4 regions of the Bifidobacterium sp. KRGSERBCFTRI genome follow, and region 2 is predicted to be linked to each of the others. Evidence: riboswitches for the same ligand, from Rfam matches in the RefSeq annotation. Region 2 holds a riboswitch; each other region holds the start of a gene.
What was found. A riboswitch is a leader RNA that binds a small molecule or an ion and turns the genes downstream of it on or off. The one in region 2 is predicted to bind thiamine pyrophosphate.

Region 1: it holds a riboswitch for thiamine pyrophosphate, as region 2 does, so the genes downstream of both, thiS (sulfur carrier protein ThiS) here and tenA (thiaminase II) in region 2, are expected to answer to the same signal.
Region 3: it holds a riboswitch for thiamine pyrophosphate, as region 2 does, so the genes downstream of both, OGI63_RS10775 (hydroxyethylthiazole kinase) here and tenA (thiaminase II) in region 2, are expected to answer to the same signal.
Region 4: it holds a riboswitch for thiamine pyrophosphate, as region 2 does, so the genes downstream of both, OGI63_RS11460 (hydroxyethylthiazole kinase) here and tenA (thiaminase II) in region 2, are expected to answer to the same signal.

Annotation. Positions count from the first base shown of each region.
Region 1 is NZ_CP109653.1:378,214-386,000, forward strand. Features, by position in the region: gene OGI63_RS01525 (thiazole synthase) at 1-888, opposite strand, end outside; gene thiF (sulfur carrier protein ThiS adenylyltransferase ThiF) at 1,039-1,752, opposite strand; gene thiS (sulfur carrier protein ThiS) at 1,805-1,999, opposite strand; TPP riboswitch at 2,228-2,331, opposite strand; gene OGI63_RS01540 (aldo/keto reductase) at 2,436-3,458, shown strand; gene OGI63_RS01545 (MarR family winged helix-turn-helix transcriptional regulator) at 3,642-4,133, shown strand; gene OGI63_RS01550 (ABC transporter ATP-binding protein) at 4,260-6,011, shown strand; gene OGI63_RS01555 (ABC transporter ATP-binding protein) at 6,023-7,787, shown strand, end outside.
Region 2 is NZ_CP109653.1:1,200,957-1,208,743, reverse strand. Features, by position in the region: gene OGI63_RS05080 (ECF transporter S component) at 1-94, shown strand, start outside; gene OGI63_RS05075 (energy-coupling factor transporter ATPase) at 91-2,388, shown strand; gene OGI63_RS05070 (aldo/keto reductase) at 2,749-3,585, shown strand; gene yhbY (ribosome assembly RNA-binding protein YhbY) at 3,856-4,161, shown strand; gene tenA (thiaminase II) at 4,284-5,024, opposite strand; TPP riboswitch at 5,015-5,114, opposite strand; gene OGI63_RS05055 (YccF domain-containing protein) at 5,179-5,589, shown strand; gene OGI63_RS05050 (metallopeptidase family protein) at 5,668-6,036, opposite strand; gene OGI63_RS05045 (GNAT family N-acetyltransferase) at 6,053-6,769, opposite strand; gene OGI63_RS05040 (DUF6508 domain-containing protein) at 6,815-7,787, opposite strand, start outside.
Region 3 is NZ_CP109653.1:2,483,819-2,491,605, reverse strand. Features, by position in the region: gene OGI63_RS10785 (MTH1187 family thiamine-binding protein) at 48-416, opposite strand; gene thiD (bifunctional hydroxymethylpyrimidine kinase/phosphomethylpyrimidine kinase) at 505-2,055, opposite strand; gene OGI63_RS10775 (hydroxyethylthiazole kinase) at 2,108-3,019, opposite strand; TPP riboswitch at 3,008-3,108, opposite strand; gene OGI63_RS10770 (glycine--tRNA ligase) at 3,261-4,736, shown strand; gene dusB (tRNA dihydrouridine synthase DusB) at 4,867-6,120, shown strand; gene ftsZ (cell division protein FtsZ) at 6,281-7,537, shown strand; gene OGI63_RS10755 (cell division protein SepF) at 7,626-7,787, shown strand, end outside.
Region 4 is NZ_CP109653.1:2,639,360-2,647,146, reverse strand. Features, by position in the region: partial or broken gene OGI63_RS11465 (thiamine phosphate synthase) at 1-641, opposite strand, end outside; gene OGI63_RS11460 (hydroxyethylthiazole kinase) at 785-1,669, opposite strand; TPP riboswitch at 1,660-1,773, opposite strand; gene OGI63_RS11455 (MerR family transcriptional regulator) at 1,951-2,394, opposite strand; gene OGI63_RS11450 (aldo/keto reductase) at 2,622-3,497, shown strand; gene OGI63_RS11445 (flavodoxin) at 3,494-3,766, shown strand; gene OGI63_RS11440 (DUF4230 domain-containing protein) at 4,120-4,797, shown strand; gene OGI63_RS11435 (DUF4230 domain-containing protein) at 4,784-5,377, shown strand; gene OGI63_RS11430 (hypothetical protein) at 5,402-6,553, opposite strand; gene OGI63_RS11425 (glycine--tRNA ligase) at 6,713-7,787, shown strand, end outside.

The sequences.
Region 1 (7,787 bases), 820 kb from region 2:
TGGGCTGGACGGCACGGCATGATCTTCCGTAACCTTGCCCAAGCCAGACAAATACGCTTCACGACCAGCTTCGATCGCCTTCTTGAACGCGCGTGCCATCAGCGGAATATTGCCGGCGGAAGCGATGGCCGTGTATGCCATCACCGCGTCCGCGCCCATTTCCATGGCTTCCGCAGCCTGGCTCGGACGGCCAATACCAGCGTCGATAATCACCGGAACATTGGAATTCTTGATAATCACTTCAATGAAATCGCGTGCACGCAGACCCTTATTCGAGCCGATCATCGCGCCAAGCGGCATCACGCAAGCCGCACCTGCGTCTTCAAGACGCTTCGCCGCAATCGGATCGGGGAACATGTACGGCATGACCACGAAGCCTTCTTTTGCCAGCTGTTTCGTGGCTTTGATGGTTTCCTCATTGTCGGGCAGCAGATACTTCGCCTCATGCTCGATCTCCACCTTCACGAAGTCCGTCTGGCACACTTCGCGCGCGAGACGGGCAATACGCACCGCTTCCTCTGCATTGCGTGCGCCGGACGTGTTCGGCAGCATGGTGATGCCCTTCGGAATGTAGTCGAGCAGGTTGTTTTCGGTGGTGCGGCAGCGGCGCAGCGCCATGGTGACGATCTGCGTGCCCGCGTTCTCGATGGTCGCCTTGATGAGGTTCAGGTCGTAACGGCCGGAACCGAGGATGAAACGGCTCGTGAACTTGTGCCCGCCGAGGATCAGCGGGTCGGCGTCGCCGGTGGCGATCTCGTCGTACGCATGAGCGTCCGGCTCCGGCAGGATCGCCGTGTTCGTGGTGGTGCCGACCAGCTCGTCGAGCGTGGCGTTCGGTGCGGCCGCGACGTCGGCGGCTGCGGTGGTGATGGTGTTTTCGGTGCTCATCGTCGGTTCCTTTCGTTGGGGTGTTTGTTGTTGTTGCGATTGCTGTGCTGCTGTTGTGTTGCCGTTGCGTCGCTGTTGTGTTGTGTGCAACGTGCGTTTGTAATCGCAATAAAAATTTCGATTACGGCAGTGGAGTAACGTAGCAGTGCGTCAGGCGTCTTCCTCGCCGAGGATCAGTCGCGTGATCATGTTCGCTTCGTGGCAGGCGACCACGCCCACGCGCGGCGCCATCAGGCCGGCACCCGGTACCGGAGCCGTCTCGCCATCGCCACAGAAGTAGAAGTTCTTCGAAACGCGACGCGTGCTCACCAGGTTGGAGCTGCGGAAGCCGGCCATGCCGGACGCGCTGACGAGCTTCTTGCCCGGCAGATTCTCCAGCACCGCGTTGACGAGCATCGTCTTGTTTTCCGGCACGTCGAACGCCTCGCAGATGATGTCCTCGTTTTCGAACAGCGTCGGCACGTTCTCGTCGGTCACCTTGACGGTGTCGATGGTGATGTCCGTGAACGGGTTGATTTGGCGCAGATTGCTGCGCAGCGCCTCCGTCTTGTACTGGCCGAGGTCCTTCAGGAAATACTGCTGGCGATTCAGGTTCGTCATATCCACGCGGTCGAAGTCGATCAAGTGCAGGTGGCCGACGCCGATGCGGGTCAGCGCCACCGCGATGGTGGAGCCGAGGCCGCCGCAGCCGCAGATGGCCACGTGCGCCGCGTCGAGCTTGTCCTGTGTGGCGGCCGTGTGACGGTCGAGCAGGGCTGCGCGGATCTCCTCGCGGCTGACCAAGGTGGCCGGGTCGGGCTGGTTGTCGAAAGCGTGCTGGCGGGCGTCGATCTGCGCCTGCGATGCGGATGGTTCAAAAGTCATGGTTGTTCTCGTATTCTCGTTTCCGTTCGTATGGTTTGTTTCGCTGCTGTGCTCAGCCGCCCTGCACGAACGTGACGATTTCCAACGTGTCGGTGCCCTTGAGCTGCGTCTGCGCACGCTGGGCGCGCGGCACGATCTCGCCGTTGAGCTCCACGGCCACGCGGTCGGCGCGCAGACCGCGCTGCTCCACTAGTTCGGCCACGGTGATCGGCGTGGCGACGTCCTCTTCCTTGCCGTTGATGATCATTTCGGTTCCCTTCTGTATGTCAGGCCCCACGAGTGCCGTTCCCGCCGAAACGGACGTTCAGAACTGCTTTGTGGGCTTCCGAGCGTCTGCTTCCGGTGAATCGGACATTCACGGTTGGTACGAAAAAAGGGTCGCCGAAGGAACCGTACCCTATGAGGTGGTGCGCCCCTCCGTGACCCTAATCACGCGATATTCGGTTATCGCGAACGGAAGATGAGATACGCCTTGCGGCGCGAACAACCCGTCTCCTTACGGCGGCATTACCCGCATCAAGTCCTCGGTCGAAGCTGTATGAGCTCCCTCTCAGCCTTTCGGCTCCCGTTCGGTTGTGCCTTTATCTTCGCGCAGGCGCCCGACAAGCTTGCGCCGGTTCACGTTGGGTTAGTCTTGATGTGAACATGTGCGAATCGGCTGCGTGCTTGCAAGGAAGGGGAAGATGATGATGAACGGTGAGTTGGCAGGATTTACGATTCCTCGGCTCGGCATGGGAACGATGGCTTTGGCGATTGAGGGGCGTCCGGATCGCGATACTGCGATTCGTACGATTCATGCCGGTTTGGACGCGGGTGTTCGCTATTTGGATACGGCTTGGTCGTATTATCTGCCGAGCGAGCCTGGCACTGGCACTGCGAAAGATTTGGGGTACGGCGAAAAGTTGGTGCGTGATGCGCTCGCTTCGTGGAATGGCCCCCGAGATGAAGTGCTGGTCGCCACGAAAACTGGCTATCGACGCACCATGGAGATCCCCGCTTTTGTTGCTCCTGTGTCCGATTCGCCAGAATCGGACACTCAGGGGCGGGATTCCGAGGGCTGCAGTCGTCGGCCTGGCGGGGAACGCCAGCATTTGCAGGCGGCGGGCAGTCAATACGGGTGGATGGCGGATTCGCGCCCCGAAACCATGATTCGTGACGCCAAGGAATCCGCGCTGCACTTGGGCGTCGATACGCTCGACCTGTTGTATTCGCACGGACCGGACCCGGAAGTGGCTTATGAGGACCAGGTCGGCGCGCTGAAGCAGCTGCTTAACGAGGGCGTGATCCGGTACGCGGGCATTTCCCGCGTGGACAACGCGCAGATCGACATCGCCCGCGAGATTCTCGGCGACAAGCTGATCGCCGTGCAGAACCAGTTCTCGCCCTCGCACCCCGACCCTGAGCATACGATGGAGCACTGCGCGGAACTTGGACTCGCGTTCGTGTGCTGGAGCCCCCTCGGCGGCTTCCTCGACGCGTTCGACCAGCGCGCGTACGACCCGTTCCGCACGGTCGCCGGCAACCACGGCTGCTCCTACCAGCGCGTGGTGCTCGCCTGGGAACTGAGCCGCTACGAGCGGTTGTTCACCATCCCCAGCGCCCGCAATCCGCAGGAAATCAACGATTCCTTCGCCGCCACCGAACTGACGCTCACGCAGGATGAGCTGGCGATGCTGAACGCCTCCGTCGACGCCCGTCGCGGCTGAATTCCGCGCAATACGTACGATTGGCCGCGCCCGATTCCGCACAATAATCGCGATTCGGGCCGCGGCCTTTTTCGTGCCTTCTGTAGCTTGCTCGCTGCAAAATCGCCCTGGGAATAACTTACACTGTAAAATGTTTACACTGTAAGATATTATGACGGCGATTGCGACGGAAGGAGGTGCCGCGTGGGCTTTGAAGAGGAACTGTTCCACGAATTGGCGACCAACACATGGGACAAACGCTCGCGCATGCAGCAGGAGATGGTGAAAGGCGCGAAGGGCGAACCCTTCGCCGTGCAGGAACTCTATAGGAAAGGCCCGCTGACGCCATCGCAGCTCGCCTCTTCAATGAAAACCACCACCGGACGCGTGTCTGCACTGTTGTCCGCACTGGAGAAAAAAGGCCAGATCACGCGCGAATCCGACCCTGACGATCGCCGTGTGGTGCACGTGAACCTTACCGAAGCCGGCAGGGAGCGCGCCGAACGTCAGCGCGAAAGCATGCGCGAGGCGATCTGCTGGATCTTCTCGCAAATGGGGGAGCGACGCGCGCGCGAATTCGTTGAGCTCACCGAGGAATTCACCACGTACATGTCGCTGTGCATGCCCGGCAAACCGCGCCCCACGGCGGACGAGGTCAAAGCCGCGTTCTCAGGAAACGCACAGGAAGACGCGTAGTATCTTACGCTGTAAATAATTCACAGTGTAAGTAATCGCAATCCAGTAATCGCAAAAACCGCGAAAAATCGCAAAAACTAATCGTAAGAAAACAAGCAAAACACAAAACAAGAGAAGGAACCAAGCATGCTTCGCATCGTACGATACCTCTCCAAAGCGGAGATCGGTCAGATGCTCGTCGCGCTGGTCAGCATCGTCGGTCAGATCTGGCTTGACCTGACCCTGCCGGACTACATGGCCGACATCACGCAGCTCGTCGAAACCCCCGGCAGCGAAATGCACGACATCTGGGTGGCCGGCGGCAAAATGCTGCTCGTCTCGCTCGGATCGGCGGCCTGCGCCGTCGTCACCGGCTTCATCGCCGCGCGCGTGGGCGCCTCGTTCAGCCAGCGCCTGCGTTCGCTTGAATTCAACAAGGTGGAAAGCTTCGGACCGGCGGAAATGAACCGTTTCTCCACCGCGTCGCTCATCACCCGCTCCACGAACGACATCACGCAGATCCAGATGTTCATCACCATGGGCCTCATGATGATCGTCAAAGCGCCGATCATGGCCGTGTGGGCCGTGTGCAAGATCGCAGGAAAGGGCTTCGATTGGACGCTCGCAACCGGCATCGCCGTGGCCATCCTGCTGGTGGTCATCGCCGTGCTCATGCACTTCGTCATGCCGAAGTTCAAGGCCATGCAGCGCCTGACCGACAACATCAACCTCGTGGCGCGCGAGAACCTCACCGGCCTGCGCGTGGTGCGCGCGTACAACGCCGAGGACTATCAGGAAGCCAAGTTCACCGAAGCCAACAAGGAACTCACCGAAACCCAGCTGTTCACCAACCGTGCCATGGCCATCATGATGCCGTTGATGAACACCATCATGAACGGCCTGATGCTCGCCGTCTACTGGATCGGCGCGTACCTCATCGACGCTGCCGAAGCCGTCGACAAGCTCACCACCTTCTCCAACATGGTGGTGTTCTCCAGCTACTCCATCCAGGTCATCATGAGCTTCCTGCTGCTGAGCATGGTGTTCGTGCTCTGGCCGCGCGCCGACGTGTCCGCGCAGCGCGTGCTCGAAGTCATCGACACCGAGCCGATGGTCACCGACGGCACGCAGGACGCGGGCAAGCCGGGCGAGGAAGGCGAAATCGAATTCCGCAATGTGAGCTTCGCCTACCCCGACTCGCGTCACGCCATGCTCGAAGGCGTCAATTTCAAGGCGAAGAAGGGTCAGACGGTGGCGTTCATCGGCTCGACCGGCTCCGGCAAATCGTCCCTCATCAACCTCGTGCCGCGTTTCTACGACGCCACGCAAGGCGAGGTGCTCGTCGACGGCGTCAACGTGCGCGACTACAAGCTGAAGGCGTTGCGCGACAAGATCGGCTACGTGCCGCAGCAGTCGTTCCTGTTCAAGGGAACGATCGCCAGCAACGTCGCGTACGGAGATACGGACCGCGACGACGACACCGTGCGCCGCGCATGCGACGTCGCGCAGGCGACGGAATTCATCGACAAAAAGCAGAAGAAGTACGATTCCGGCATTTCGCAGGGCGGTTCCAACGTTTCGGGCGGGCAGAAGCAGCGTCTGTCGATCGCACGCGCCGTCTACCGTCATCCGGAAATCCTGATCTTCGACGATTCCTTCTCCGCGCTCGACTTCAAAACCGACCGTGCCGTACGTGACGCGCTCGAAAAGGAAGCGAAGGATTCCACGAAACTCATCGTCGCGCAGCGCATCGGCACCATCATGAATGCCGACCGCATCATCGTGCTCGACGACGGCAAAGTGGTCGGCCAGGGCACGCACGAGGAACTGCTCGACACGTGCGAAGTGTATCGGCAGATCGCCGAATCGCAGTTGAGCGAAGACGAACTGAAGCGCTGAAAGGGGGAGACATGCCAAGAGGAATGGGACGCGGCCGTGGGGCCGTGGAAAAGCCGAAGGACTTCGGCGGAGTGATGAAGAAGCTCGTGAAATTCTGCAGCCGGTACATTCCGGTGATGATTCTCGCGCTGGTTCTGGGCGCTGCCGGCACGGTGTGCCAGATCATCGGCCCGGACAAGCTCAAGGACATGACCAACGAGATCACGAAGGGTCTGCCGGCCATGGTGCACGGCAAGCCCGTCATGAATTCGATCGATATGGACGCGGTGTCGCGCATCGCATGGCTGCTCGTCGCGCTGTACGTCGGGTACGCGCTGCTGAGCTACCTGCAAAGCTGGCTGATGGCCAACGTCACGCAACGCACGGCACAGCAGCTGCGTGAGGCGATCAGCCAGAAAATCAATCGCCTGCCGCTGAAATATTTCGACAAAGTCAGCTACGGCGACGTGCTGAGCCGCATCACCAACGACGTCGACGCGATCGGACAGACGCTCGGCCAGTCGGTCGGCTCGCTGATCACTTCGATCACGCTGTTCTTCGGCGCGCTCATCATGATGTTCTACAACAACGTGACCATGACGCTGTGCGCCATCGGCTCCGCGCTGCTCGGCCTGATCATCATGGGCGTGATCATGAAGGTGTCGCAGAAGTACTTCACCCGCCAGCAGGTGGCGCTCGGCGACGTCAACGGCCACGTCGAGGAAATGTACACCGGCCACACCGTGGTCAAGGCGTTCTGCGGCGAGGAACGCTCCATCGAGCAGTTCGAGAAGTACAACAACGACCTGTACGTGTCCGGCTGGAAAAGCCAGTTCCTGTCCGGCCTGATGATGCCGATTATGAACTTCGTCGGCAACTTCGGCTACGTGGTGGTGTGCGTGGTCGGCGCGGCGCTCGCCATGGACGGCAATATCGAATTCGGCGTGATCGTGGCGTTCATGATGTATATCCGCCTGTTCACGCAGCCGCTGTCCCAGTTCGCGCAGGCGTTCCAGAACCTGCAGCGCTGCGCGGCCGCATCCGAACGCGTCTTCGGCTTCCTTGAGGAGCCGGAACTGTCCGACGAAACCGGCAAGCAGGCGCTGCTCGGCGTCGGTGCGGACGGCAAGCCGCAGCCGGTGCGCGGCGACGTGGAATTCAGCCACGTGCGCTTCGGCTACGATGCGGACAAGACCATCATCAACGACTTCTCCGCGTCCGTGAAGGCCGGCCAGAAGGTGGCCATCGTCGGCCCGACCGGCGCCGGCAAGACCACGATGGTGAACCTGCTGATGCGCTTCTACGAGATTTCCGGTGGCACGATTTCGATCGACGGCATCGACACCAAGTCCGTGCCGCGTTGGAACGTGCACGACCAGTTCTCCATGGTGCTGCAGGACACGTGGGTGTTCCGTGGAACAGTGCGTGAAAACATCGCGTATTCGAAGAAGGACGTCACCGACGAGCAGATCGTGGCCGCATGCAAGGCCGTCGGCCTGCACCACTACATCATGTCGTTGCCGAACGGCTACGACACCGTGCTCGACGACAAGGCGTCGCTTTCCCAGGGCCAGCGCCAGCTGCTGACGATCGCCCGCGCGATGGTGGAGGACGCGCCGATCCTGATCCTCGACGAGGCCACCTCCTCGGTCGATACACGCACCGAGGAGCTGATCCAGAAGGCGATGGACGCGCTGACCGTGGGCCGCACGAGCTTCGTGATCGCGCACCGCCTGTCCACCATCCGCGACGCCGACATGATCCTGGTGATGAACGGCGGCGACATCGTGGAACGCG
Region 2 (7,787 bases):
GATTCTGCTGCCGTTCAATCTGCTCAAATTCGCAATCAACGGCGTCGTGAGCTTCCTGTGCTATCGCCCGGTCTGCAAGCTGATCGCCCGATGAACGCCTCGGGATTCCAGATCGAGCTGCGGCATGTCGGATTCTCCTATGACGGCGGTGAGACATGGGCGCTCGACGATGTGAACCTTGGCATTCGCGCCGGCGAACGCGTGTGCATCGTCGGTGCGAACGGGTCGGGGAAATCCACATTGTTACGTGTGATGGCCGGACTCAGCGCGCCCGACACAGGTTCCGTGACGCTCTTGGGGCACACGGTGTTCACCGACGAAGGTGGCGCCGACGCCGATGCGTACGCATGTGCACGACGTGGCATCGGCGCGGTGTTCCAGAATCCCGAGGATCAGATCGTCACGACGGTGACCGCCGACGATGTGGCATTCGGCCCGGAGAACCTCGATGTACCCGCCAACATGATCGGCGCAAGGGTGCATGCCTCACTTTCCTGTGTCGACATGCTCACAGCATGGGGGGCCGACCCCACACATATGAGCGGTGGCGAGCAACAACGCATCGCCATCGCCGGCATGCTCGCCATACACAGCCGTCTGCTAGTGCTCGATGAACCCACCGCCATGCTCGACCCGCAGGCGCGCGCCGAGGTGCTGGCGCTACTCGATCGCATCCAGGCATCGGGGACGACCTTGGTGATTGTCTCGCATCTGCCCGAGGAACTACGGCATGCCGATCGCATCGTGCATATCGAGCACGGCAGAATCACCGGTGAGGATTGCGCACAGCACATGCCGCAACACGACCATCATTCCCCCAGTGTGACCACGTTCGCCCAGCTCGATACCCTGGCCCGACATGTCAACACCGAGCATGCCGGAATAATCGGGGCGGCACCAACCGCTGTGGTGTTCGATGACGTATCGTTCCGCTATGAGCGGGAATCGGCGGATGTGCTCAGCCATATGAATCTACGGATTCCACGCGGATGCCTGACGGCCATCATGGGTCCGAACGGATCCGGGAAGACCACTTTCGCGCGTCTGCTGTGCGCGCTCGACAAACCGCGCGGCGGCCGAATCGTGGTGGAGGGCATCGACGTGACGCAAGCGAGACGACGCGAGCGCAGACGCTTGCGTCGAGTGCTCGGATTTGTGATGCAGCATCCCGAACGCCAGCTATTTGCCGAAACGGTGGCCGACGATGTGGCGTTCGGTCCAACCAACCAGGGTTTGGATGCGGCACAGGTGCGTGAACGCGTCGATTGGGCTTTGGACCTCGTCGGCGTGTCTGACCTACGCGGCAGGAATCCGTTCGAACTGTCAGGCGGCCAGCAGAGGCTGGTCGCCATCGCCGGAATCATCGCCTGCGATCCGTCGGTGCTGGTGCTGGACGAACCATGTGCAGGGCTCGACACCTCGGCGAGCAGACACATCGAGCGCCTGATGGAGAATCTTCGCCACAGAGGGGTCACCGTCATTCTCATTTGCCATGACCCCGATCAGGTGGACCGTTTGGCCGATCAGGTTATCCTGTTCGGCAATGAGCAACAGGGACGGGCTCACGCAGATAGCGGCGGCGAGGTCCAGCGTGAGGTACTCTCCCCCACCGACACGGGTTACTCCTGGGTGTCCGGCCTCGACCCACGCGTGAAGATCGTATGCATCCTCACGGTGATGTGTGCGGCTTTCGCCATGAACACCTGGGCCCAGTTGGCTGTGGGTGTGCTGCTGACGGCTGCTCTCTGGGGCGCCAGTCGTGTCGGCTTCACCAGGCTATTGCGTTCGGTGCGTGGCTTCCTTGTCCTGTTCGCGGTCATGGGTGCCCTCAACATCGGTGTCGTTCATACCGGTGATGTGTTGGTAAGGATCGGTCCCCTGCCGATCACGACCGGCGGCGTGTCCGTCGCCATCATCTACACGACGCGCTTTGCCATCGTGTTGATATTAGGTGCTCTCCTGCTTGAGACCACGACCCCCACCCGTCTGACGGCGGCGTTCTCTTCGTTGCTCTCACCGCTGCGGCGACTGCATTGGCATACGCAGGAGACGGCATTGGTGCTGTCGTTGGCCCTGCGGTTCGTGCCCACGTTGGCCCAGGAGGCACTCTCCATTCGAGATGCGCAGGCGATTCGTGGCGGTTCCATAGAATCGGGTTCCCTGCCACAACGGGTCAACGCGATGTGCGCGACCATCATACCGGTATTCGCCGGCGCCATACGCCATGCCAACAACCTGTCGTTGGCCCTGCAGGCACGCTCCTTCGAAGAGGGGCGCCCCCGCTCCACCTGGCATGCCATGCACATACGCGGCCGTGACATCGTGTTCATGACGCTCACCGTGACGACGTTGGCGGCCATAATCGCCATGAATGTGTTCACCATATGAATTGTAGTTACGCTCAAAACGAATACTCATGCAAAATATTCACAACGACACCCGTCATGTACGATGACACAATCACCGCGCACGGCGGCGCCGACGAATGAGGTTGACGCGAATAGCATTGAGCGCCGTTCCGTCCACGTCGAATGTATGACGCACGGTTCGTCCCACAAGGACCCAATGCCGTAGGCGACGCACATGAGTCGTGACCACCCGCCGCATGGCGGGTGGTTTTTTATTTCCGCACTCCTCTCCACTGCCGCCTTGTTCTCATAGAGCACGATGCTGCATGTCCATTGTTTGGGGCCATTAAGATGAAACGCAGGAGAATATGCCCACCACAAGTACAGAAACGAGGAAGTCATGGCATTGCAGGATGGCGAACATACCATCGCACTGAACAACGAGGTACTCATGCCCGAAATCGGCTTCGGCGTATGGCACGCCGAAGAAGGCCCAGAGACGGTGAACGCCGTCAAGGCCGCGCTGGCCAACAACTACCGTCTCATCGACACGGCGGCGTTCTACAAGAACGAGAAGTCGGTGGGAGAGGCCATCGCCTCGTCCGACGTGCCACGTGACCAGATCTTCGTCACCACGAAGGTGTGGAACGACGACATTCGCGCCGGCAAGACGAAGGAGGCCTTCGACAAGAGCCTCAAGCTCCTCGATCTCGATTATCTCGACCTCTACCTGCTGCACTGGCCGGTCGAAGGCTGGCAGCAGGCATGGAAGGAACTGGAGACGCTCTACCGCGACGGCCGCGTCAAGGCCATTGGCGTATGCAACTTCGAGCAGGATCAGCTCGAAGAGCTGCTGGATCTCGCCGAGATCAAGCCTGCCGTCAACCAGATCGAGTCCAACCCGCTCTTCGCCAATCAGGATCTCATCGACTTCTGCCACAGCAAGGGCATTGCGGTCGAGGCATGGCATCCGATGGGAGGTCGGGGCAGTGATTTGTTCGAAAACGAGACGCTGCGCGATATCGGCGACAAATACGGCAAGTCCCCTGCCCAGGTGATGATTCGCTGGCACATGCAGCGTGAGGTGATTCCGCTGCCGAAGTCGGTGCATGAAACCCGCATCGTGCAGAACATCCACGTATTCGACTTCGAACTGGGCGAGAACGACATGGCCCGGATCAACGCGATGGACACCGGCGAACGTCAGGGTGCCGATCCCCATCACGTCGACTTCTGATCGCCACTGATTGCCTGCGCTGGGGTTGGTCGCCCACGGGACGGGGAGTGTTGAGGAACGTAAAGGGCGCTTGCGATCCAGTGACGAGACACTCCCCGTCCCGTGGGCGCCCAACCCCAGCGCATATCTCACACGCGTATTCCGACTGTCTTCGTATTCAGCCCAACCTCGCGATCGGCACGCATTGACCCAACGCTCCTGTACGATGGAGCGGTCTGTTACGCACGGAATCTGTAAGACAACCGGGTTTCCAAAGGTAGGAACAAGAATATGGCATTGACGAAGAAGCAGGTCAGGCAGCTGCGCGCGATGGCGAACCAGCTCAAGCCGCTCGTACAGATCGGCAAAGGCGATCTGAGCGACAACGTGATCAAGCAGGCGGACGAGACGATCGAGAAACGCGAGCTCATCAAAGTGCAGGTGCTCGACGGCTCGGGCATAGACGCCAAGGAGGCCGCACAGGGACTCGCCGATCGCATGGGGGCCGAGGTAGTCCAGGTGATCGGCAACCGTGCCGTGCTCTACCGTCGTTCACATCGCGACGACATCGAGCACATCCAGCTTGTGCGCGAATAGAACGAATGCAAAGCCTTTACGGATGAAAACGCCCGGCCCACATGAGCCGGGCGTTTTCATTGGCACATCAATCGCGTGCGGCGAAGCGCGGAGCATCCGCAAATCTGCACGCCGATACCGGATCAGCGTGAGGTGAGGCCCTCCCACTGCGGTTTCCAGGTCATCTGGCGCTCATAGGCGCTCGCCCAGAACATGTACTCGTATTCGACACCACGCACGAACGAATCCACCAGTCCACGCCGGCGCTCCTCGCCCACGCCGGCAACGCGGCGTTCGATCTGCGCGAGCAGCCATACGGAGCTCTGCCAGAACTCGTCGGTCTTGTACATGTCGATCCACTGCCGGCATGGATTGTGCTCGAGTCCCTGTGCGAAATCACGTGCCAGTCGCTCGCCATAGTCGGCGTACACCCACGCGCAGGGCAGCACGGACACCAGGATGTCGAGCAGATCGCCCGAATACGCGGTGGTGAGCATGTTCGTCGTGTAGGCGCGCGCGAATGCGGACTGCTGGCCGTGCAGCACCTTCTCCTCGGTCAGGCCGAATGATGCCAGATAATCGCGATGCAGTGAGGTCTCCACATGCAGGATCGCGTCCTGAACACTCGCCATCCATGCCATCACCTCACGGTCGTCGGTCTTCGTCACGGCGAGCGCATGCACCTTCGCATAGGCGCCGAGGTAGAGCTCGTCCTGCATCAGGTAGAATGCGAACTTCGAACGGTCAAGGGTTCCAGCGCCGAGTTCCTGTATGAATGGCTGCCTGTAGCCCTCTTCCCATACCGGATCGGCGGCCTGGCGCATGCGCGACGCGAACGGTGGCAGGTCGGTTCTGGTGATGGTGGTCGGCATGGATTTCGCCATATGATGTCTCCCTACGTAGGTGTTAGCCAACAGGTTCAAAGGGTCACGCTGTCGCGTTCTCAACTCGTCTGAGTCCCCCCGCATCTTCGTATTGTCACATGGTCGGCAGACGAAGCGCCATGTCGTCTCCGTGCAGGTCCCTGCATGTTCGCCGATGGACATCGTGCGTTTGGCCGCGTATCCATGGCCGGCCTACACTGTCGGTATGAGATTCATCGGTAATTTGATCTGGCTTGTTCTGGGTGGTCTGGAGATCGCCTTCGCCTGGTTCGTGGTCGGCCTCGTGCTTTGTGTGACGATCGTGGGCATCCCGTTGGGTGTGCAGTCGTTCAAGATGGCCCAGCTCACGCTCACCCCATTCGGCCAACACGTCGTCTATGGCGGTTCGGTGGGTTCGCTGCTGCTCAACATCGTATGGGTGGTGCTGGTCGGCTGGTGGATGGCGCTTGGGTATCTCATTGCCGGTGTGCTGAATTGCATCACGGTGATTGGCGTGCCTTTCGGCATTCAGTCATTCAAGATGTGCAAGCTTGCCCTGTGGCCTTTCGGCACCACCATTGACTAGTCCCGCATAAGGTGGCGGTGGCCGGCGACCTTGGTTCTCAAGGTCTCCGGCCACCGTCATTGCGTATATTCGCCAGCATCAGTAGCCGTGCGAGTGCAGGTACTTGTCATCGAATCCGAAATAATGCCCCAGCTCGTGGAGCACGGTCTTGCGAATCTGTTCGACCATCTGCGCATGCGTGGCGCAGATGCGTTCATGGGGGCCCTTGAAGATCGTGATGCGGTCCGGCAGCACGCCGGCGTATCCGGTGGTACGCTGGGTGATCGGCGTGCCTTGGTAGAGGCCGAGCAGCTCCCCGTCTCCGTGGGTCATGCTGACGTATTCTTTGTCCGTCGGCTCGTCGGCCACGGTGATTGCAATGTTGGAAAGCGCTTTTTTAAACCGTTCTGGAACGGAGCGGACCGCCTCGGTGACGGTCCGCTCGAATTCAGGTTCGCTCATATGCATGTCGACGCCTTCTCAATTAGTCACGGCCGAGCGGATTGACACCCTCATTGGCTGGTGACGTCTCGTTGTCGAACATCAGCGCATGCAAATGGTTGTCGAGGTAATCAGCTTCCTGATGCGCCTCGGTGTCCTCCTTCGGCGTGTGGGGTTCCATGGGCATCTCCATGCGACGCACCATGCCGCGATCCTCGTAGAAACCGTAGTCGCAATCCGTGTCGGTGTACAGGAAGTAGTGTTCCACATTGTTTACTTTGAACTCATTGAGCATCCAGTCGAACAGATGCTGGCCTATGCCCTGGCCGCGCATGTCCTCGCGCACAATGAAGAGCACGATCTCGCCGTCATAGGCATGGCCGTCCTTCTTCGCCTGCTTGATCATCTGCCGGTCGGCTTTCTCGGCGTTGAGCATGTTCTTCAACGCCTGATGAGCTGACTTGTTGAAGAAAAGCGGGCCCATGATCTTCATGACGCTGCGATGATGCTGGTTGATTCCCTTGCGGGTCTCCTGGGCGTCGATGCGACCCAGAACGGCGCCGACCACCTCACCATCGCGTACAGCCACTTCTGCGGTGGTTGTGCGTGCCAGGCAGTATTCGAGATCTATCTGGGCGAGCTTCATTTGCAGATCCTCATCCATCTGCGGATCCTGCTTGTGCCACGTCTCGCACAACATCTTCGTTAACGCTGGGTAATCGGTGCGCTGCAACGTCCTGTAACTGATCGAATCATTCATAACCCCAAGTGTATCCCACAGCCGCATGAGGTCATTGGCTTCAACCTATTGGCGTATGCGCCGTGACTGACGCCCCTTGTGTTCCTCCACGAGTTCCCTCATACGCTTGAGCAGGCCGACGAGCACGCCATTCTCCAAGCATTCGGCGAGGTACCCGTCGGAACGGCGTTCGCGGTACACAATCATGGTGATCAGTGCGCTCACCAATTCCATGTCCAACGAACGCATATTCAAGATCTTCGGATCCACATCGGCATCGAGCCCATAACGGCGCAGCGTCTTGGTGAAGTCAGCGGAACATCGGGTGAGCACGGAATCGATGAAGCCGAGCATAATCGGCTCATATACCACGTATGGCACGCTGCTCATCACACCTGGCATCGTCATGAACTCGGTGTGATAGAGGTCGCCGGTGTCGCTTTCAAGGGGCTGAATGTACGCGGTGAGCCATTCATAGGTATCCCTGGAATCCTCATGTTCGCGCATCACGTCGAGCATATTGGCGTAATGCCCGAACTGGCCGCCTGTCCCATGCTCACCCTCGCGCATCGACACACCATGTTCGACGTCGAGGTCTATGGCGAACCGGAACTGCTGGGCCAACTGCAGGATTGTGGCCACCTCATGCCGACATACGTGCAGACTTTGTGCCTGCTCGCATGAGCACATCATGCGCGACAGCAAATTATGACGCATAATGATGTCGACGGTGTGCATTTCGGTATCATCGGCCACCTCGGCATGGAAAATGCCGAACGGCACGAAATGCAACTCGCGTACATCACCATTCTCCCATAGCTGCTTGCCGCCCATCAACGATTCAAGGGAGACGAATCGAGCCAGTTCGGTGATCGGCTTGCCAAGTCTCATCGACCTGGCTATGAGACGCAGGCGCGCATGCGTACCGGTGAGCAGAAGCCTCTTGGTGGCATCGCTGATTTCGAGTTCCCGCCCGGCCTGTTCCATCTCATCGGCATCGGAGGCCGTGTGACGCATGGGATCCCGGTTCTCCTCGATC
Region 3 (7,787 bases), 1.3 Mb from region 2:
AATATGCACATGACATACCGACGGCACACCCACATATTCCGTGCCGCTTACCGCTTGGTGAGTATCTCGTCCACGAGCTGCTGCTTTTCGCTGATCTGCCCTGAGAAGCCCGGGCGAATGTCGAGCTTGAGCGTCACGCCGGTGCGGTATCCCTGTTCGGCGAGTTTCACCGTGGCGTCGCGCACCGCTTTGAGCACATCGTCAAGGTTTCCCTCGATGTTCGTGAACATGGCGTTCGTCTCGTTCGGCAATCCGGATTCGCGGATCACCTCCACCGCTTCCGCCACGTATTCGCTCAGCTCGGCGCCGACACCGCTGGGGGCGATCGCCACTGCCGCCACCGTGTTGATGATCGGTTTGCCGTGCTCGTCCACGGGCACTTCCTGCCGCACCGCATTGCGATCAGGGCTGTTCATGTGTCTTCTCCTTTGTCGCAGGCGTGCGACCGGGCATGTCTGTTCATCGCTCAGCCACACAGCTATGGAATTTCAGATTGCCTTCTGCTCAGTGCATCGCCCAGGCATGGTCCATCGGACCGTGACCTTTGCCGAGGTTAAGATTCGCGCGCAGAGCTCCGCTCAGGTATGCCTTGGCGTCGCGTACGGCGTCTTCGAGGTCCTCGCCTTGGGCGAGATACGAGGCAATTGCGGACGACAGCGTGCAGCCGGTGCCGTGCGTGTTGTCGTTGGCGATGCGTTCCCCCTCGAACCACGTGACGGCACCGGTCGGGAATGCGAGCACGTCGTCGGCGTCCTTCACGCCATGGCCGCCTTTGACCAGCACGCAGGTGCCATAGTCCTTGGCGAGTTGGACGGCCGCGGTCTCCATGTCGGCCTGGTTGCCGATCGGCATCTGGGCCAGCACCTGTGCCTCAGGAATATTCGGGGTGATCACCGTGGCAATCGGGAAGAGACTGCTGATTTCCTCGGCGATTGTGTCGTCCGCGGCAAGACTCGACCCACTTGTGGCCACCATGACCGGGTCGACCACGATGTTCGTGGCCTGGTGGTCCCTGAGTTTGCGGGCGACGGTTTTCACAGATTCAACGCCCACGATGACGCCGATCTTCACGGCGGTGGGTCGAATATCGTCGAAAACCGAATCGATCTGGGCGCCCACGATGCTGGGGTCCACGGCGGCGATGGCCTGCACGCCGGTCGTGTTCTGCGCCGTGATGCCCGCCACCACGCATTCGCCGAATACATCATTGGCGAGCATCGTCTTGAGGTCGGCGGGAATGCCGGCACCGCCGGAGGAGTCGGTTGTGGCGATCGTGAGCACGGCCGGCAGCTTGGTTGCAGCAGGCTTGCGTCCGGTGTACCGGGGCTTCTCGTCGCCGCGAATGGCGGTCCAGTCATCGACCAGACGGCGAGTGGCCTGCTCCGGGTCGGTGGCGCCGGCAATGGCGGATACGACGAACCAGCCGTCGGCCTTCGTCTTGGCGAGCATGGGAATGTCGTCGGCTTTCACGCCACCGCCCACGATGAGCGGATACTTGCTCATCGTGCGCATTTCGTCGATGGAGGAGACGTTCAGCGTGGTGATATCGCCATTTTCGTCGACGATCATGCTCTCGGGCTTCGTGGCCGTCATGTGCAGTGGGCCGGCTCCTATGTAGTCGATGGTGCCTTCGGGCAGATGGTTGGCTTCGCGCACTTCGTCGACGGTTTTCGCCGACAGTCCAATGATCGCGTCAGGTCCAAGCAGCTTTCGTGCCACCACTGGATCGAGGTCGTCCTGACCTATGTGCACCCCGTCGACCTTGATGCCCTTGGCACGGGCCTCGAGCGCGGCATCGACCCGGTCGTCGACCACAAAGGCCACCGAGTGCTCCACGTGATGGCCTGCGATCTCTTCGGCGATGTCGTTCGCCAGGGAGACGATCTCGGCGACATCCTGGGTTTTGGCGCGCAGCTGGATGAAACTGGCGCCTCCGTCGAGGGCCTTGGCCACGACGTCGAGAATCGGCCGGTTGCCGCAATCGTCGGGGCCGACCACGAAATAGAAGCGCAGGTCGAAACGGTCGCGCATGGATGGGTATGGGAACGAGTTCATTGTGTCACCTGATTCGTTTGTTGTGTGCCGGCATGCCGTGCCATGGCAGATTCTAGGCCAAATAGAGCGGTGCGGAGGCGATTTCCTCCGGCGTAACGTTCCACAGAGCGTCGAGGAACGCGGTTTGGAACGATCCCGGCCCATGCGATGCTCGTTCGGCGGCTCCGGAAGATACGTTGTAGAGCATCGAGGCGGCCAGTGATGCCACCAGTGGATCGGCCACTGCAAGATAGGTGGCCGTGACACCCCCAAGCGAGCACCCGGCACCGGTGATCTTCGTCATCATCGCGCTTCCACCGGGAAGTCGGTAGACGAGTCGTCCGTCGGTGACGAGATCGACCTCGCCGGAGACCGCGACGGCCCCCGTGTGGGTGGGGGAGTGGAGCGCCAGATACGCCGCCAGATCGGTGGCCGCGGTGATGGCGGCATCCACACTGTCGGCGGCCTCCACGCCTGCGGGCCCATTGTGCTCATCCGTTCCGGCTGCATCGCCCAGTTGCCACATGTCGTGCAACACCAGTGCCTCCGATGCGTTGGCGCGGATGACGGTGGGAGGGTAATCCTTGAACCCCTTGAGGATCTCGGTGCGCGCGACGCCAACGCCGGCTGCCACCGGGTCGAGCACCCACTTGCAGCCATGGCGGCTCAGATGCTCCGAGATCTCCTGCAGTGCATCGCGGTAGAACGGCAGCAGCGTGCCCACGTTGATGTATGTGGCACCGCACGAAGAGGCCAACGAGGTCACATCGTTGGGAAGGAAGCTCATGGCGGCGGTGCCCCCCGCGGCGAGCTGCGCATTGGCCACCAGATTAATGGTGACGAAATTGGTGAATGACTGCGCAAGCGGGGTCTGCTCGCGAACATTCTGCGCCGCCTGGCGTATACGCTCACGAATGGGGTCGTCTGGTGCGACCTCGTGTAGATTGGATGTGTCGGAATTCGGCGTGGTCGACGCTGTGGTCATCTGTACTCCCTACTCTGGTGCTAGCCAACAGGTTCGAAGGGTTAGGCGCGAAGCCACTCTCAGCTCTATCAGCTCCCCTGACATGTGTATTCCAAACGTATTGAACACTCTCGACGCCTGCTGTGCTCATGCGTGTCATCACCCCACATGGGCACCGGAACGGGCTCCCTGCGTGTCAGCCGCCAACGGTAGGGTGAAGCCTTGTATAAGACCCCAAACCGTTCAAACCAGAAGGTGCATTGTGGCTAATTCCAAAATCGATGAAGTTGTCTCCCTCGCCAAGCGTCGCGGCTTCGTGTTCCCGGCCGGCGAGATCTACGGTGGCACCCGCTCTGCGTGGGACTACGGGCCGCTCGGCGTGGCGCTCAAAGACAACATCAAGCGCGAATGGTGGCGCTCGATGGTCGTCACCCGACCAGATGTCGTGGGCGTCGACACGTCGATCATCCTGCCGTCCGAGGTGTGGGTCGCCTCCGGCCACGTGTCGGTGTTCAACGATCCACTTATCGAATGCCTCACCTGCCACAAGCGTCATCGCGCCGACAAGCTCGAGGAGTCGTATGCCGAGAAGCACAACGACCAGCTGCCCCCGAATGGCCTCAAGGACATCGTGTGCCCGGACTGCGGCACCCGCGGCAATTGGACCGAACCCCGTGACTTCAACATGATGCTGCGTACGCACCTCGGTCCTGTGGAAGATGAGAACAGCCTCCATTATCTGCGACCGGAGACGGCACAGGGCATCTTCGTGGACTTCAAGAACGTGATGACCTCGTCGCGCTCCAAGCCGCCGTTCGGCATCGCCAACACCGGCAAGAGCTTCCGCAACGAGATCACGCCAGGCAACTTCATCTTCCGTACCCGCGAGTTCGAGCAGATGGAGATGGAGTTCTTCGTTGAGCCGGGCACCGATGAGGACTGGCATCAGTACTGGATCAACGCCCGCACACAGTGGTACATCGACCTCGGTGTGAACCCCGAGAATCTGCGCCATTACGAGCATCCGAAGGAAAAGCTCGCACACTATTCGAAGCGCACCGTCGACATCGAATACCGCTTCGGCTTCCAGGGCTCCGATTGGGGTGAGCTCGAGGGCGTGGCCAACCGTACCGATTTCGATCTCGGCGCCCATGCCAAGCATTCCGGCGAGGACCTGAGCTACTTCAACCAGGCCACCGGCGAGAAGTACATTCCGTACGTCATCGAGCCTGCAGCCGGTCTGTCGCGTTCGCTCATGGCCTTCCTTGTGGATGCCTACGACGTTGACGAGGCCCCGAACACCAAGGGCGGCGTAGACAAGCGCACGGTGCTGCGTCTCGACCCGCGTCTCGCTCCCGTCAAGGCCGCGGTGCTACCGTTGAGCAAGAAGCCGGAACTGCAGTCGGTGGCCCAGGACCTCGCGCAGGATCTGCGTCTCAATGACTGGATGATCGACTACGACGAATCCGGTGCGATCGGCCGCCGCTATCGTCGACAGGACGAGATCGGCACCCCGCTGTGCATCACCGTCGACTTCGACACTCTTGATGACCAGGCCGTGACGATTCGCGAGCGTGACACGATGCAGCAGGAGCGCGTGGCGCTCACCCAGGTTGCCGACTACGTGGCCAAGCGCATCAACGACAAACGTACACGTGTGCCGCTCAAACCGGTGTCGATGGGTGGCGCCGAATGGCCCGAGACCGTGCATATCGCCGAGGCCGGCGGTTTGTACTGATCTGCCATGCATCAATCGCCTGCGCCCCGTATGCCTGAGATTGCGGGACGCAGGCGATTTTGCGTACGAGGCGAGCGTGCGAATAATTCATACGATACTCTGTACAATTCGGACACATGAACGAGGGGATATGAGCGAGCAGGAGACGATACTGAACACATCCCGGCAACGCGAGGCAAGCCCAGATGCCAAGGATTGCGCAGATGCCGGTGCACGGCTTGAACCGGTTTTGGCCGGTCCGTTGGCACCGATCAGGCTCGGCGATGTCATGGTGAACACTCCGGTCATGCTCTCCCCGATGGCAGGTGTGACGAACTGGCCGTTCCGTGTGCTGTGCGAGGAATATGGGCCCGACGGCCTTTACGTGGCCGAGATGGTCACTGCACGCGCGCTGGTCGAGCGCAATCCGAAGGCGCTCAGGTTGTGCAGGTTCGCACCGAGCGAGCGCATCAGATCGCTGCAGCTGTATGGCGTGAACCCGTCGATTATGGAACAAGCGGCGCGGTTCCTGGTGGACAACGGCATGATGGATCATCTCGATCTCAATTTCGGGTGCCCGGTTCCCAAAGTCACCCGGCGTGGTGGAGGATCGGCCTTGCCATGGAAAACGGATCTGTTCACCGAGATTGTCCAGCGCGTAGTTGCGGTGTGCGAGCCGGCGAACATTCCGGTGACCGCGAAGATCCGCGTGGGGCTGGACCATGAGCATGAGACCTTCCTCGAAGCCGGGCGCATAGCTCAGGAGGAGGGGTGCAGCGCAGTGACCCTGCATGCCCGCACCACTGCCGAATACTATGGCGGTCATTCGGATTGGTGCCGGATCGGTGAGCTCGTGAGCACGCTCGACATACCGGTGTTCGGCAACGGCGACATCTGGGGTGCCGAGGACGCCATCGCGATGGTGAACGAAACCGGGTGTGCCGGAGTGGCGATCGGTCGCGGGTGCCAAGGGCGGCCATGGCTCTTCGGCAATATAGGCAACGCCTTCGCCGGCAGCGACGTGCGTATCAACCCCACCCTCGGCGAGGTGGGGCGCATCATCATGCGCCATGCCGAGCTGCTCACCGAGTTCTACGATGGTGACGAGCGGATGGCTGTGCACGACCTGCGTAAGCATGTCGCATGGTACCTGAAAGGGTTCCCGGTGGGGGGCTCCACCAGGCGCGCGTTCATGGAATGCGAGAGTTTGAAGGATGTTCGTGAGCAGGTGGACGCGCTTGACCCGAACATCGAGTATCCTGAACGGGTGGTGGACCAGCCGAGGGGTCGTGTTCGCTTTGCGAAGAAGGTGCATTTGCCATATGGTTGGCTCGATTCGCGGACCACGACCCACGAGGAGCGCGAGCGACTGTTCGGCGACGACCCGATGGATGCGAGCTACTGAGCGACACGTTTTAAGAAAACTTTCGGAAATCGGGTCTACGGTGTCTACGAGGAATGTAAAGAGGAGGGTGAGCGGATTGGCCTTGGCCAGTGGAGGGAGGCCTGTTTTCTCACCCATCTGCGGTACAGTTGTGTACAACCGTGAGTGACAGGAGACTAACGTGAGCGAGATCGCCCAGACCGACAATTTCAACGACACCACGATCATCAAGGTCGTTGGTGTCGGTGGCGCAGGTGGCAATGCAGTCAACCGAATGATTGCCGAGGGTCTGCAGAATGTGGAATTCGTGGCAATCAACACGGATGCGAAAGATTTGCTGCGTTCCGACGCCGATGTCAAGATCTCGCTGAGCGACGCCTCGAGCCGAGGGCTCGGCGCGGGGGCGGATCCGGAGAAGGGCGCGAAGGCCGCCCAGGATCACCAGTCCGAGATCGAAGAGGCCGTCAAGGGCGCCGACATGGTGTTCGTCACCTGCGGTGAGGGCGGTGGCACCGGCACCGGTGCAAGCCCACTGGTCGCCCGCGCAGCACGCCAGCAGGGCGCGCTCACCATTGCAGTCGTCACTCGTCCGTTCTCCTTCGAAGGCCCGCAGCGTGCCGCCTCGGCAGCGCTGGGCATCGACAATCTGCGCGAAGAGGTCGACGCGCTCATCGTCATTCCGAACGACCGACTTCTTGAACTCGACGACAGCTCCATCGGCATCGTGGATGCGTTCCGCACGGCCGACACCGCTCTGCTCGCTGGTGTTCAGGGCATCACGGACCTGCTCACGATCAATCCGTACATTCACGTCGATTTCTCCGATATCACGTCGATCCTGCAGAACTCCGGCACTGCACTCTTCGGCATCGGCGCCGCACGGGGCGAGGATCGTGCAGCGCAGGCCGCAGAGATCGCCATCAGCTCGCCATTGCTCGAGGAGAGCATCGACGGCGCCAGCGGCGTGCTCATTAACATCGCGGCTTCGAACGACCTGAAGCTCGCCGAGGTGAATCAGGCCGTCGGTTTCGTTCGCGAGGCCGCACATCCGGAGGCGCAGATTATCTTTGGTCTCGCACTCGACGATGCCTATGGCGATGAGATGCGCGTCACCGTGATTGCCGCCGGCTTCAACGACAAGAAGAAGCTCGCTCAGGCCAATGAGGACGCCCAGGCCGCCGCCTCGGCGCCTCAGCGCACCGTCAAACCGGTGACCAAGACCGCCACGGCTTCCGGGCAGCCCACCATCCTCACGTCTCCCATTCCCTCCACCGGTCCGGTGTTCGAAGAGGAGAAGAAGACGGATGAGAAGATCGTGGCCCAGCAGCCGACGCCGAAGCAACGCTCCGAATACGATGCCTCGTCCGACACCAGCAGCTATCCGTATACGGCGCTTGGTGATCTGGGTGACCTCGACATTCCGGAGTTCCTGCAGTAGTCGATCCGCTTACGGCACGGTCTGAATTACAATACCTGTAGAACCCAAAGAGTCAACCTGAAACAGGACAGCAAAGAAGGAAACGCGAATGGCCGGATTCATGAAGAGGACCATGTCTTATCTGGGAATGTCCGACGTCGTGCCGGAAGACGAAGATGACGAGGTCATTGACGAGGAGCCGGAGTCGTCATTCGACACCGATCGTTCCGTCACGCCCATCCCGGCCGCGTCCACGCAGCCTTCCACGAGC
Region 4 (7,787 bases), 1.4 Mb from region 2:
ACGAACCAGCCGGCCGCCTTCGAACGGGCCAGCATCTCCATATCGTCGGCATGTACGCCGCCGCCGACCACTACCGGGAACTCGCTCGCCGCGCAAATCGCGTTGATCTGTTCCTCGTCAAGCGTGTGCCCGGAACCGTCGTTGCCGCCCACGGAAGCCTCCGGCTTGGTGGTGGACACATGTAGCGGGCCGGCGCCGATGTAGTCGATGCAGCCGCTCGGCAGCTCGTTGATAAGCTTCACCAGACTTTCGGTCTCGGCGGACAGGCCCACGATGGCATCCTCGCCGAGCAGCGCGCGAGCCTCCTGCGGTTCCATATCGGTCTGGCCGATATGCACGCCATCCACCTTGATGCCCTTGTCGCGCGCCTGCCACACCACATCCACGCGGTCGTCGATCACAAACGCCACGGAATCGGACTTGCCGCTGTTCTTGATGACCTGCGCGATATCGCGGGCCATTTCGGTGATATCCTTCGCATCCGCGTTCTTGGCGCGCAATTGGATGAACGTCGCGCCCCCACGCAACGCGTCATCCACCACATCCGTCACCGGCCGGCCCTTGCAATCCTGCGGACCGACCACGAAATACGCGCTCATATCAAAGCAGTCGCGCATCGAGGCGAATGGATAATTATTCATTGGTCTCCCCTTTGTTGTTCTTTGGGTAAGTGCTCCAGAAGAAGTCTTGTTATTTTCCGTTTATTTTCCGTCGCACCGCACTGAACGTATATATTCCGTATATACGATTGCGATGGTGCGAAACCATCCACGGAACGTTGCGGTCAGTTGGTTTCGATGATGTCGGACGCGGCCACCTGGTCGGCGGTGACGTTCCACAGCGCGTCGAGCAGCGCCACCTGGAACGAACCGGGGCCATCGGATTTGACTTCGGCGATTTCGGACGCACGATCATACAGCAGCGACGCGGCAAGGGCGGCGACCAGCGGCTCGGCCACGGCAAGATACGTTGCGGTCACGCCGCCGAGCGAACAGCCGGCGCCGGTGATCTTCGTCATCATCGCGCTGCCTCCGGGCAGGCGGAACGTGCGCTCGCCGTCGGTCACCAGATCAACCGCGCCGGACACCGCGACCGCGCCTGCTCCAACGGGGGAGCGCTTCGCCAGATGGCGGGCGAGACGCTTGGCCGCGTCGACCGCGGCATCGACCTCATCGACGGCTTCCACGCCGGCGGGACGGGTCGCGGGCGTGGTGCTGTCGGCGTCGGCGAGTCCCCACATCGCGTCGAGCGCGATGATCTCGCTGGCGTTGCCGCGCACGATGGTCGGCGGAACGTCACGGAACGATTCGAGGATGGCGGTGCGTGTCTCGCCGATGCCGGCCGCGACCGGATCGAGCACCCAGGTTTTGCCGTTCTCATGTAGCTTGCGCGCGATCTCGGGCAGCGCGTTCTTGAAGAACGGCAGCAACGTTCCCACGTTGATGTAATTGGATCCTGCGATTTCGGCGGTGGCGATCACGTCATCCGGCAGATAGCTCATGGCCGCGGTGCCGCCCGCGGCGAGCTGCGCGTTGGCCACCAGATTGATGGTTACGAAATTGGTGAACGACTGCGCCAATGGTGTCTGCCCGCGCACGTCCGTGACGGCTTGTTTGATGGCGGCACGCAATGTGCCGAGTGCGTCATTGGTGGATGGGTCATCGCTCATGATCTGCTCCCTACGTTGGTCCTAACCAACAGGTTCAAAGGGTCAGGCGTTCATGCCTATCTCAGCTTGATGGACTTGGACATCAAGCACCCCCGCATGTTTACAACAGTGGTTAATCTATCTGCGTCCCTTGACAGGCGCGATTCCGTAGGTGATTTTGGGCTTCCGTAGGTGGTTGCTGCCGGATAAGCATCGGCGAGATGCCTGGAATTAGGCGTTTGCTCGTGTCCGGATTCGAAGCTGACCGCCTACGGAACGCAAAAATCACCTACGGAACGCAGTCAGTCGCTTTGCGTCGTGTCGATGACGTTGCTGCAGTATGCCGTCCTGCCGGCAGTCACGTCGGCGTAGAAGCGCTGTTTTTCATCGATGTATGCGATGGCTTTACGCAGTTCCTCCAGTTGCGTCTCCAGATGCTCGCGTTTTTCGGCAAGGATTTCCTGACGTTCCGGTATCGATGACTCACCTTTAAGACAGAGTTGCGTGTAGTGCCGCATCTCCTTGATGCCCAGACCGCAGCGTTTGAGGCATGTCAGGCCGTTGATCCATGCGATGCATCGCTCGTCGAAGACGCGTCGGTTGTTCTGGTCTCGTTTGAGACCGGGCACGAGTCCTGAATTGCAATAGAACTTCAATGCTTCGTAATTCATGCCGGTTAGTTTGCAGGCCTGCTTCATCGTATAGGTTTTCATGTTCTTATGGAGTGGCACTGCCGTGATTGCCATACGTGGCTCCTTTCGGACGCTGCGCGGCAGGACGTTCGGCGGGTGCCGCCGGATGGGGTCGGGCTTGAGGCGCATTGTTCTTTTTGTTTGTACCTATCATGTCACATTTCCGGTTATTAATACCGGTAGATAGTACCGGCGTGCCGTAATTTGACCGGTAGCAGCTACCGGATTTTATCGTGGGGGTCAGAACGGCATACATGCCGGCACTGAATACCGACGAATTTATGGAAGGAAAAACAGTGGAATACGTGAAACTTGCCAACGGTATTGAGATTCCGAAGATCGGATACGGCGTCTTCCAGATCAGCAAGGACGATGCTCCTCGCTGCGTGCGCGAGGCCATCGAGACCGGGTACCGCCATATCGACACCGCACAGTCGTACTTCAACGAGGCCGAAGTCGGCCAAGGAATCAAGGATTCCGGTATCGATCGTAAGGATCTGTTCCTCACTACCAAGATCTGGATCAGCAATTACGGCTATGAGAACACGCTGAGGTCCGTCGATGTGTCCTTGAAGAAGCTTGGCACCGACTATCTCGATCTGGTGTTACTGCACCAGCCGTTTTCCGATACCTACGGCGCGTGGCGTGCACTCGAAAAGCTCTACAAGGACGGCGTGATCCGCGCCATCGGCGTGAGTAACTTCTATCCGGATCGTCTGGCCGATATGGTCGCCTTCAATGAGATCGCCCCGATGGTCGATCAGGTCGAGACTAATCCGCTCAACCAGCAGATCGAAGCTCGCAAGAACATGGTCAAGCGGGGCGTGGCTCAGGAAGCATGGGCTCCGTTCGGGGAGGGCATGCAGAACATGTTCTCCAATCCCACCCTGGCCAGGATCGGCGAGGCGCATGGCAAGTCCGTCGCGCAGGTGATCCTGCGTTGGCTCACCCAGCGCGACATCGTTGCTCTGCCCAAGTCCACGCACAAGGAGCGCATGGAAGAAAACCTGAACATTTTCGATTTCCGGCTCTCCGACAGCGAGATGGCAACCATCGCGGGCCTTGACACCAAGACCAGCATGTTCTTTCGCCACGACACCCCTGAGGCGGTCGACCGCTTCGTCGGTTATGTCAAGGAACGTGCCGGCCGCGAATGATTCCGGTCCATGACATGGTCGGTGCCGGCAGCACTGTGTATCTGGGCTTCCCGATTTGGTGGATGGCACCTGTTTGGCTGGTGAACGATTCCGTCAAATCCAACGATTTCGCAGGTAAGACGATCATTCCGTTCTGCACTTCCGCCAGCTCCGATATCGGCAACAGTGCATCCACGCTCCAGAAAATGGCAGGCAGCGGTACATGGCTTACCGGGCACCGTTTCTCGGAATCTGTTTCCGAGAAGGACGTGACCGATTGGCTGATTTAGTCCAAAAACGGTATCGCCGAATAGCGAAGACATGGGGCGACCATTGTACGTTCGGCTGCAGCATTTCGTGTGCTGAATAGCAGGTCGCCTCTTCCACGCTCTTTTGAGTATCCCATCCGAATGTTTAAGCCGGCGTGGAAGTAGTAAGTGGTATGTGTGCTGTCCTGCCTTGCAGGAAGACATGGCGGGCATTTTCATTATGATGAAACGTCATCAAATATCGGATTATTTCCGATAATCATTCCACGAGATGGGCTTCCCCGTATTATTTCCTGAGACGTTTGTGACGTCCCTATGTATTTGCGTGCGGGGATAGAATTGTTGACGGAAGAGAACCGTGAAAGGAATGTGCGTTGGCGAGAAATGACGGGAGTCGAAGGAGGCGGGGCGGTCTTTGCGATAGGTTGTTCGGCGATCTCAGTGCAAAAAAGTTGCGTAAGGTGTTGTTTGGCGCTGTTGCGGCAATTGTCACTGTTGCAGTTGTCCTGTTTGTGTGGAACGGTGTCGTTAAACCTGTTTTTGACAATGCAAGGACCGAATCTACCATCAGTGTGGAAAGCCAGTTGCAGGCGGCTGTGAATATCGACGATCTATCGACCGCGAAATTCCATTATGGCGGTGTTGCTGTAAAGAAAGACAATGCTGGTAAGGACAAGTGGCATGTTGCATATGAGGCGACGGTGACTGCTGGCGTCAAGATGAGCGATATCACGTTCGAAGTGGACGATACCGCGAAGACCGTCACTCCGATTCTGCCGAAGCCGACTATTGGGGACGTCGTGGTTGATAGCGGCAGCCTCGACTTTTTCGAGAACAATCCGTCCGTTGAAATTGATGAGGTGATCAAGCTTTGCAAGCAGGATGCGCAACAGGAAACCAAGACAAACGGAGACATTATTTCTATTGCTGCCAGCAATCTTGAACAAACTGTGGATGCGTTGACCAAGGATCTCGTGGAAGCAAAAGGATACAAATTGCAGAAGGCCGAGACCGTAAAGCTCACTAAGGAGACCGCGCATGCTGACGAATAATCGTTCCATGAAACGTGCGATTGCCGCATTATGTGTTGCTACGCTTGCATGTTCTGCTGTAGGGTGCGGCGAGGAAAAGAAAGAAGCTATCCCAACTTTCTCGAATGCCACGTATATCGCACAGATGGCCACATTAAAATGTTATTACCACAACACGGCCAAGCTCAGTCATGAGGGATCGTGGTTTTTCAATAATGGCTACAAACGTATGTGGATGGAATACAGTGGCATCGTGAAGTACGGTATTGATGCCGATAAAGTAACAATTAGTCCAGATGCCAACGGTCATAAAGTAATCATTACCGTGCCTCCAGCTCACGTGTTGGATGATCCGGACGTAAATGAGAAGTCGTTCAGCAAACCGCTGGTGAGCACTGGTTTCGCCACTTCGATTACCGCCGAAGAGAAAACGGAAATGTTTGATAAGGCCCAGCAAAGCATGCTGAAGCAGGCGAAAACCGATTCGGCGTTGCTTGCCCAAGCCGAAGCTCGCGCGTGGACTATTCTAGAGCAGTATGTGCGCAATGTGCTTGGCGACGACGCGAAGAACTGGACTATCGAATTCAAGGATGTGCAATAGTCGCCAAGCGGAAACCGACTCACATCACCCGCAATTGCCATCGTGGATGGCTGTGGCCAGCTGGTCGCTGTGCGCATCCATCGCGTATTCGGCGACGCCCTGCTGCTGGTCGGCGATGCGGTTGCGATCGGCCCCGAAAAACAGCACCGAATAGGAATTCGTCACCGCCTCGGTGCGGTCGGCCGCGATCGTCGGTTGGGTGGTGCCGCAGGAGACCATGATCGAACGGTGCGAGAGCTCGTGCTTGACCATGTCCACCAGCCAAGGGCTTCGCGCGGTCTGCGTCCAACCTGGGTGCGTGGTGAGGATATGCACGACATCCCGCTGCGTGCGGTCGGGCATCTGGCAGTAATAGGCCGCCACGAATCCGTTCGGATTCTCACCTGACTGGCCGCCGCAGTTGAATTCCATGGTCTGCTCGATCTGCACGCCCATCGTTGATACCACGTTCGTGGCGAGCGTGTACCATCCGGCCGGATCGAGATCGCCGTTGCGCTCAGGTACGGCGATCGCAGCCGCCGAGGCTTCCTCGCTGTGCAGATTGCTGACCGCGGACGAGACCTGCTGCTTCACGTCCGAGCGCAGCTTGTGCAATGATTCCAGTCCGGTGAGCATTTCCCGCATCGACGAATACTCACGCTGTTTGCCGTATCGGTCGATGAGCTCGTTCACCTGCGTCGGATCGTCCACCTGCAGCAGCCATTGCGCCGCATGCTGGCTGAAATCGTCCGCCATGGCCGCGTCGACCGCGCTGAGCAGCTCCTTGGTCTGTGCGTCGAGATTATGGGCCGCCACACGCATGCTGTCGATGATGGTGCGCTGCTGGTCGCGGTACAACAGCCCGATGATGCGTTCCTGCGGATTGTCCGACAGCAGATACTTGATCTGCTTGGTGTCGGCAAGCCGGTCGTAATCGTCCATATACTGTTGCACGGTTTCGATGTGTGCGGCGAATTGATCCGGATCATCCAGGCTCTGCGCGAACGTGATGCTGTCCTGCGCGGTCTGCCGGATGTCCTGCATCGTTTCGATCTGCGGCTTGACGTTACTGACCGCGTCGCTGGTGGTGGTGCGGAGGAAATTGGCGACGCTGGCGATGACCGCAAGCACGACAAGCACGCCCACGATGCGCAAGACATTTCGCCGGCCGCGCGAATTCGGGTTGTGGTACAGCATATCTCCAGCCTACTTTGTGTAATGCATCGTCTGCCGCCGTTCCGATCGCTTGCCGCATGGTCTCCCGTGCGCATGCGGGACGGCGGCTGGGCTGTCAGCATGTGACGGTAGGCTGTGCGGTTGTAAAGACCCCAAACCATTCAATCCAGAAGGTGCATTGTGGCTGTATCCAAACTCGATGAAGTCGTATCCCTCGCCAAGCGTCGTGGCTTTGTTTTTCCCGCCGGTGAAATCTACGGCGGAACCCGTTCCGCATGGGATTACGGTCCGCTCGGCGTGGCGTTGAAGGACAATATCAAGCGCGAATGGTGGCGCTCCATGGTCGTCACCCGTGGCGACGTGGTGGGCGTGGACACCTCCATCATCCTGCCGACCCCCGTGTGGGTGGCTTCTGGCCACGTGGCCGTCTTCAACGATCCGCTGGTGGAATGCCTTAACTGCCACAAGCGCCAGCGTTCCGACAAGCTTGAGGAATCCTATGCCGAGAAGCATGGAGACAAGCTGCCGGAGAACGGCATGGCCGACATCGTGTGCCCGGATTGCGGAACCCGCGGCAAGTGGACCGAACCGCGCGACTTCAACATGATGCTGCGCACCCACCTCGGCCCGGTCGAGGACGAGAACTCCCTGCACTATCTGCGTCCGGAAACCGCGCAGGGCATCTTCGTGGACTTCAAGAACGTGATGACCTCTTCCCGCAAGAAGCCGCCGTTCGGCATCGCCAACATGGGCAAGTCCTTCCGTAACGAGATCACGCCAGGCAACTTCATCTTCCGTACCCGTGAGTTCGAGCAGATGGAGATGGAGTTCTTCGTCAAGCCCGGCGAGGACGAAGCCTGGCACCAGTACTGGATCGACGCCCGCACCCAGTGGTACCTCGACCTCGGCGTCAAGCCGGAGAACCTGCGCCACTACGAGCATCCGAAGGAGAAGCTGGCCCACTATTCGAAGCGCACTGTCGACATCGAATACAAGTTCGGCTTCCAGGGCTCCGATTGGGGCGAGCTCGAAGGCATCGCCAACCGTACCGACTTCGACCTGTCCGCGCACGCGGAGCACTCCGGCGAGGACCTGAGCTACTTCAACCAGGCCACCGGTGAAAAGTACGTGCCGTATGTCATTGAGCCGGCCGCCGGCCTGACCCGCTCCCTCATGTGCTTCCTCGTCGACGCCTATGACGTGGACGAGGCTCCGAACACCAAGGGCGGTGTGGACAAGCGCACCGTGCTGCATC